2 regions of the Delftia deserti genome follow, and region 2 is predicted to be linked to the other one. Evidence: predicted binding sites of a transcription regulator. Region 2 holds the regulator's gene; the other holds the start of a gene.
What was found. The regulator FNR, encoded in region 2, switches genes on or off when oxygen is low (the NO sensors DNR and NnrR bind a similar motif). The targets are predictions, from matches to a motif close to TTGATNNNNATCAA.

Region 1: the regulator FNR is predicted to act here: its motif matches at 1,901-1,914, upstream of ACFPFG_RS31030 (bacteriohemerythrin).

The regions. Positions count from the first base shown of each region.
Region 1 covers NZ_JBHSIH010000001.1:6,579,595-6,582,996, forward strand. The annotation lists gene ACFPFG_RS31020 (2OG-Fe dioxygenase family protein) at 1-696, shown strand, start outside; gene ACFPFG_RS31025 (universal stress protein) at 796-1,233, shown strand; gene ACFPFG_RS31030 (bacteriohemerythrin) at 1,312-1,866, opposite strand; gene ACFPFG_RS31035 (Bug family tripartite tricarboxylate transporter substrate binding protein) at 1,977-2,960, opposite strand; gene ACFPFG_RS31040 (Zn-dependent hydrolase) at 3,215-3,402, opposite strand, start outside.
Region 2 covers NZ_JBHSIH010000001.1:1,376,492-1,379,893, reverse strand. The annotation lists gene ccoG (cytochrome c oxidase accessory protein CcoG) at 1-913, shown strand, start outside; gene ACFPFG_RS06565 (FixH family protein) at 971-1,285, shown strand; gene ACFPFG_RS06560 (hypothetical protein) at 1,466-1,753, shown strand; gene fnr (fumarate/nitrate reduction transcriptional regulator Fnr) at 1,835-2,554, opposite strand; gene hemN (oxygen-independent coproporphyrinogen III oxidase) at 2,716-3,402, shown strand, end outside.

The DNA of each region.
Region 1 (3,402 bases), 5.2 Mb from region 2:
CCCGATGAATTCGCAGCCTGGGCAGGCGTGTCATTGACCGAGCTGCATGCGCTCGATGCCGACTGGGCCCAGCTGCCGCCCGATGCCTTTCTGAAGGACGGCGGCCGCTACCGGCGCCGTCGCCATTCCTGCTTTATTGCAGGGCAGGGCCAACTGCAGCAGGTGGAGCATCGCGCGCACTGGCAGCCGGTGGAATACAACGCCCTGCATGGCGGCATGCTGCGCATGTTCGATCCCATGCGCGATGCCACGGCGCAAAGCGCCACCTGGAGCCGGCTGCTGCTGGCGCTGGCCGGCCTGTCCGACCAGGTGTTCTGCGCCCAGGGCGATGATGTGCAGCACGAGCGCTGGTTCATCGAGTCCCACCAGTTCCGCATCGACACCACGGACGGCATTGGCCGGCCCACGCCCGAAGGCGCGCACCGCGACGGCGTAGACCTGGTGGCCGTGATCCTGGTCGGGCGCGAGGGCGTGAAGGGCGGCGAGACACGCATCTTCGAGGCCACGGGCCCCAGCGGCCAGCGCTTCACGCTGACCGAGCCCTGGTCGGTGATGCTGCTGGACGATGCCCGCATGATCCACGAGACCACGCCCATCCAGCCCGAGCAGCCGGGCGGCGTGCGCGATACCCTGGTGCTGACCTATCGCCGCCAGGGTTTCCAGGGCTCGGAGCTGACGCGTCGCCGCAAGGATTGATGCAGCTCAAGACGCTGGCGCATGATGGGCGCACACTTTGGTTCATCGACCCGGCCGCCTCCGATTGTTGACGGCGGCCAAGCACAAAGGAGAAAACGCATGTTCAAGCACATCCTGGTTCCCGTGGACGGCTCCAACAGTTCGATGCTGGCGGTTCACAAGGGCGTGGAGCTGGCCAAGGCCTTTGGCAGCACGCTGACGGCGGTCTACGTGGTGGACCCCTATCCGTTCACGGGCGTGGGCGCCGACTTCGCCTACGGCCAGTCGCAGTACCTGAGCGCGGCCACGGCCGAGGCCAACACCACGCTGGACGCCGTCAAGAAGATCACCGACGAGGCTGGCGTGAATGCCACCACCGTTGTCGGCGAGGGCCATGCCGTGCACGAGGGCATCGTGCGCGTGCTCGAGAGCACGGGTGCCGACCTGATCATCATGGGCTCGCAGGGCCGCCGTGGCCTGGAAAAGCTGGTGCTGGGCAGCGTGACCCAGCGCGTGCTGGGCGCCGTGCGCGTGCCGGTGCTGGTCGTGCGCGAGTAGTCGCCAGGCCACTGCGTGAAACTGCAACGGCTCCCTCGGGAGCCGTTTTTCTTGGTGCGCTGCAAGGGCAGGGGGCGCTCAGCGATTGAGCAGCCGCGCCAGCCAGCCCTTTTTCTTGCGCTGCAGTTCCAGCTCCTGCAGCACTTCGTTCTTGAGCCTTTCCTTCTCGGCGGCAGGACTGGACTCGCGCGCCATGCGCAGATAGGCCTTGGCCGAGTCCACGTAGCCGGTGTCTTCGTTGCGGATGTGGTTGAACAGCCAGCGCGAGAGCATGCCGTGCAGCTCGGCGGCCACGTCCTCGCCCGCATCGAAGCGGGTCTGCATCTCGATCACGCGGCGCGTGAACAGCTCGTGCACCTTCTTGTGCGGGCCGGCGAACATGTAGCCGGCGCTCTCGATCAGGCTTTCCTCGAACACGAAGTGCGAGACGGTGTAGTCGATCATCTCGCCGATGACATCGCCCAGGGCCTCGCGGTCGGGCGACGAGCGCAGCTCGTAGAGCTTGTTGATGTAATCGACGATGCGGCGGTGCTGCCGGTCGATTTCTGCAATCCCGGTGTCCAGCTCGGGGACCCAGACCAGCAATGCCATGACGTTCTCCAGGAATTCGGTGATTTCCAGAGAAGTATTCACGGGACTGTCACATAGCTCCTTGATGCAGATCAGGCTGATCTGCATCAATGAAATGCGGCGTTGGCCATTGCAGGCGGTGCCGGGCATGCCGCCCTGGCACCGCAGGCATGTCACTCGATCTTGGCGCCCGAGGACTCGACGATCTGCTTGGACTGCTTGAAGTCGGCCTGGAACATCTTGTCGAAGTCGGCCACGCTCATGGACTGGGGCTCGGCGCCCTGGGTCTGGATGGCGTCGCGCACTTCGGGCATGGCCAGCAGCTTGTTCACTTCGGCGTTGACCTTGGTCACGATGGCCGTGGGCGTGCCCTTGGGCATGAACAGGCCGTACCAGGTGCTCACGTCAAAGCCCTTGAGGCCCGCTTCGGCCAGCGTGGGCGTGTCGGGCAGCGAGGACGAGCGCTTGGCCGATGTGACGGCGATGGCGCGCAGCTTGCCGGCCTTGATCTGGCCGATGGCCGAGGGCACGGAGGACACCAGCAGGTCCACGTTGCCGGCCAGCGCGTCCATCAGGGCCGGGTTGGAGCCCTTGTAGGGCACATGCACCAGCTGGATGCCTGCGGCCTTCTCCAGCAGCACGCCCGAGATGTGGATGCTGGTGCCATTGCCCGGCGAGCCGTAGGTCACCTTGCCCGGGTGCTGCTTGGCAGCGGCCACGATGTCGGCCAGGGTCTTGTAGGGCGAGTTCACGCTGGTGGCGATCACGATGGGCGTGTAGGCCACGTGGGCCACGGGCACCAGGTCCTTGACGGGGTTCCAGGGCAGGTTCTTGTAGAGGTAGGGGCCCAGGACCACGTTGTCCTTCTGGCCCATGACCATGTCGTAGCCCGTGGGCGAGGCCTTGACGGCCTCGGTGATGCCGATGGTGCCGCCTGCGCCCGCACGGTTGTCGGGCACCACGGTCCACTTGCTGACTTCGGTGAGCTTGTTGGACACCACGCGCGCGAGGATGTCGGTGCCGCCGCCGGGCGGGAAGGGCACGATCATGCGCACGGGCTTGTTCGGATAGTCGGCAGCCGCACCTTGGGCGGCTGCGGAAAAGCTCAGGCCCATGGCGGCGGCCACGGCGGTGCAGGTGATCAGTTGGCGGAACATGAAAGAAGAAACTCCAGGGTCTGATGGGGCGGTGCAACCTTCTCGCAGCGGACCGGCAGTGCCGGGCCGCCCATGCGGTGGGTTGTCGATGATCGGGGAGGGTGGTTCCGCCATCTTGCATTGGGAAGCCCGCTATTTGGGCGGATTTCCGCAATCTGTGCCACAGGGGCTTCCACCAAGGAGCAGCTTGTGCCTGCTCCAGAGGGAAGCGGGCTATTTTATGCCGCCTTGGTTCCTGGCCGCAGGCCAGGCTCTCAGGCCTGTGCCAACTGCCTGTCCAGCACGCGCACCGTCTCGTACAGCACCCGCGTGCCGTCCAGCAGCTGGGCGGGTTCTATCCATTCCTCGGGCGCGTGGCTGCGGCCGTGGAGGCAGGGGATGAAGATCATGCCCATGGGTCCGGTGGGCGCCATGTAGACGGCGTCATGGCCGGCGCCGCTGG
Region 2 (3,402 bases):
CGGCTTCACCTTCGTGGGCTACTTCGTGCCCATCCGCGAGCTGGGCGGCGAGCTGCTGGCGCTGCAGGGCAGCTGGCAAATGTTCTGGGTGCTGTTCTACGGCTTTGCCACCTACGGCAACGCGGGCTACATGCGCGAGCAGGTCTGCAAATACATGTGCCCCTATGCGCGCTTTCAGAGCGCCATGTTCGACCGGGACACCATGATCGTCAGCTACGACACGGGCCGGGGCGAGCCACGTGCGCCACGCACCAAGAAGGTGGACTACAAGGCCCAGGGCCTGGGCGACTGCATCGACTGCAAGATGTGCGTGCAGGTCTGCCCCGTGGGCATCGACATCCGCAACGGACTGCAGTACGAATGCATCGGCTGCGGCCTGTGCATAGACGCCTGCAATTCCATCATGGACAAGATGGAGTACCCGCGCGGCCTGATCCGCCTGACAACGCAGAACGCCATGGCCGGCCTGTGGCGCCGCGCCCAGGTGCTGCGCCGCATCTTCCGTCCGCGCGTGCTGATCTACTCGGCCGTGCTGGTCGGCCTGAGCGTGGCCATGATCGTGAGCCTGGCGCTGCGCCAGTCGGTCAAGGTGGACGTGATCCGCGACCGTGCCTCGCTGTCGCGCATCGTGGCGGGCGGCAAGCTGGAGAATGTCTACCGGCTGCAGATCATGAATGCCACCGAACAGGCCCAGCGCTACCGCATCAGCGCCCATGGCCTGGACGGGCTGGAGCTGGCGTCCGAGCAGGAAGTCGAGGTCGGCCCGGCCGAGACGCGCGGCATTGCAGCGCGCCTGCAGATTCCCTACGGTTCTGCCGAGCCGGGCTCGCACACCGTATTCTTCGATATCGATGCCCTGCAAGCGGGTGCGGGCCGCACGTCCGAAAAGGCCGTGTTCCTCGTTCCCCGGTGATGTTCCTGGCAGGCGCGGCACGGTCCGCGCCTGCCGCCTGAAAGAAAGAGGTTTCCCATGTCTTCCAGTCCCGCAGTTCCCGCACCCGCCCAGGCCGCTTCGCATCCCGACGCCGGCAAGCCCTGGTGGAAGTTCGGCCATGTCTGGCTGGTGGTGGCAGGCCCGGCCGCCGTGGTGGTGGCCGCCGTGATCACGGCCATCATCGCCATCAATGGCGCCGATCCCGTGATCGACCCCGACTACTACCGCAACGGCATCACGATCAACGAGCGTGCCGATGGCGTGCGCGAAGTGCCCAAGAGCATGGCGCCCGCCGTCACCGGTCGCAACCATGCGGCCACGCCAGCGCACGACCATCCCACGGACCGCTGACCGCGCCAAGCCCCCTCACGAGGCCGCAGTCGCGGCCTTTTTGCATGGCGGATCGCATCTCCGGCATGTGCGACGGGTGAGGGTTTCCTACAGGCGCGCAGGGCGCTTCGGGGCTTGGCGCCAGGCGTTGGCGCGGCGCACAATGAAGGCGACCCCCTCTACAGCACAAGGAGATCGCTGATGTTGGCCCAACGCTGGATGTGGATTGCCTGGCCTGCCTTTCTGGCCGCCGCCGTGATGGAGATGCTGGTTTTTGCCTTTGTTGATCCGCTGCAGCTGCATTGGCTCGGCGATCTGGGCTGGTCGCGCCAGGGCATCTACACGCTGGCCTTCTTCGCCTTCTGGGGCGTGACCATGCTCTCCAGCCTGATGACCACCATGCTGGGCCGCTCGGCCCGCGATCTCAATGACGGCGTGGTCTCCGAGCCCGAACCGGACCTGGCCATGCAGGGGCTGGGGCGGGACTGAGAGAACGCCGGCCGCAATGAACAAGGCCCGCTGTCGCGGGCCTTGTTCATTGGCGGATGAATGCCTGCAGCCCCTGCAGCCTTACTGGCACTGCTGGCTATTGACGATGCGCTTGAGCGCCTCCGTGTCCAGGATGCGCAGATGGCGCTGGCGCACCTCGATGATGTTGTCGTCCGCGAACTTGGAGAACGTGCGGCTCACCGTCTCCAGCTTCAGGCCCAGGTAGCTGCCGATTTCCTCGCGCGTCATGCGCAGCACCAGTTCGGACTTGGAAAAGCCCCGCGCATGCAGGCGCTGCACCAGGTTGAGCACGAAGGCGGCCAGGCGCTCTTCGGCGCGCATGCTGCCCAGCAGCAGCATCACGCCGTGCTCGCGCACGATCTCGCGGCTCATGACCTTGTGCACATGGTTTTGCAGGGCCGTGACCTCGCGCGACAGGTCTTCCAGCTTGTCGAAGGGCATGACGCAGACTTCGGCGTCTTCCAGCGCGACGGCATCGCAGGTGTGGTGGTCGTTGACGATGCCGTCCAGGCCGATGATCTCGCCGGCCATCTGAAAGCCCGTGACCTGGTCGCGTCCGTCCTCGGTGGCCACGCAGGTCTTGAAGAAGCCGGTGCGGATGGCGTACAGCGAGGTGAAGGCCTCGCCGTTGCGAAACAGCAGGCCTCCGCGCTTGACCTTGCGGCGCGTGGCCACGATGTCGTCGATGCGCTGCATCTGCTCGGCATCCAGGCCCATGGGCATGCACAGTTCGCGCAGGTTGCAGTTGGAGCAGGAGGCTTTGATGGTCTGAAGGTTCATGGAGTGATAAACATCAGCGGCACACAGCGTGCCGGCGGTGACCTCGTGGATTGCGATGAGTTGGATCAAATTGTCGCAGCAGTGCCTCAAACAACTCTTGATATGAGTCAAGGACATGACCGATGTGCTGCGGCACAGTCAAGGTATTAGAGGAAAAACCCATGACCGCTGTCACCCCAGAGCTGCTGCGTCGCTTTGACGTACCGGGGCCCCGATACACCTCGTTCCCTACCGCCGACCGCTTTGTCGAGGCCTTTGGTGCAGAGGACTATATCCTGGCGCTGCAACAACGCAAATCGAGTACCGCAGCGCGTGCCATGCCTTTGTCGCTGTATGTGCACGTGCCCTTTTGCGAGTCGCTGTGCTACTACTGCGCCTGCAACAAGATCGTGACGCGCCACCACGATCGCGCCGCCGTCTACCTGGACTACCTGGCGCGCGAGATGGCCTTGCACACGGCCCATTGCGGCAAGGGCCAGACCGTCAGCCAGCTGCACCTGGGCGGCGGCACGCCCACCTTCTTCTCCGACGACGAGCTGCGTACGCTGATGGGCCTGTTGCGCGAGCATTTCAAGCTGGAGCCGGGCGGCGAATACTCCATCGAGGTCGATCCGCGCACCGTCAGCGTCGAGCGCCTGGCCGTGCTCAAGGAGCTGGGCTTCAACCGCCTGAGCTTCGGCGTGCAGGACTTTGACGAGCAGGTGCAGATCGCGGTGCACCGCGTGCAGCCGGCAGAGCAGGTGTTCGAGCTGGTGGCGGCCGCGCGGCAGCTGGGCTTTGCCTCCATCAACGTGGACCTGATCTACGGCCTGCCCAAGCAGACGCCCGAATCCTTCGAGCGCACGCTG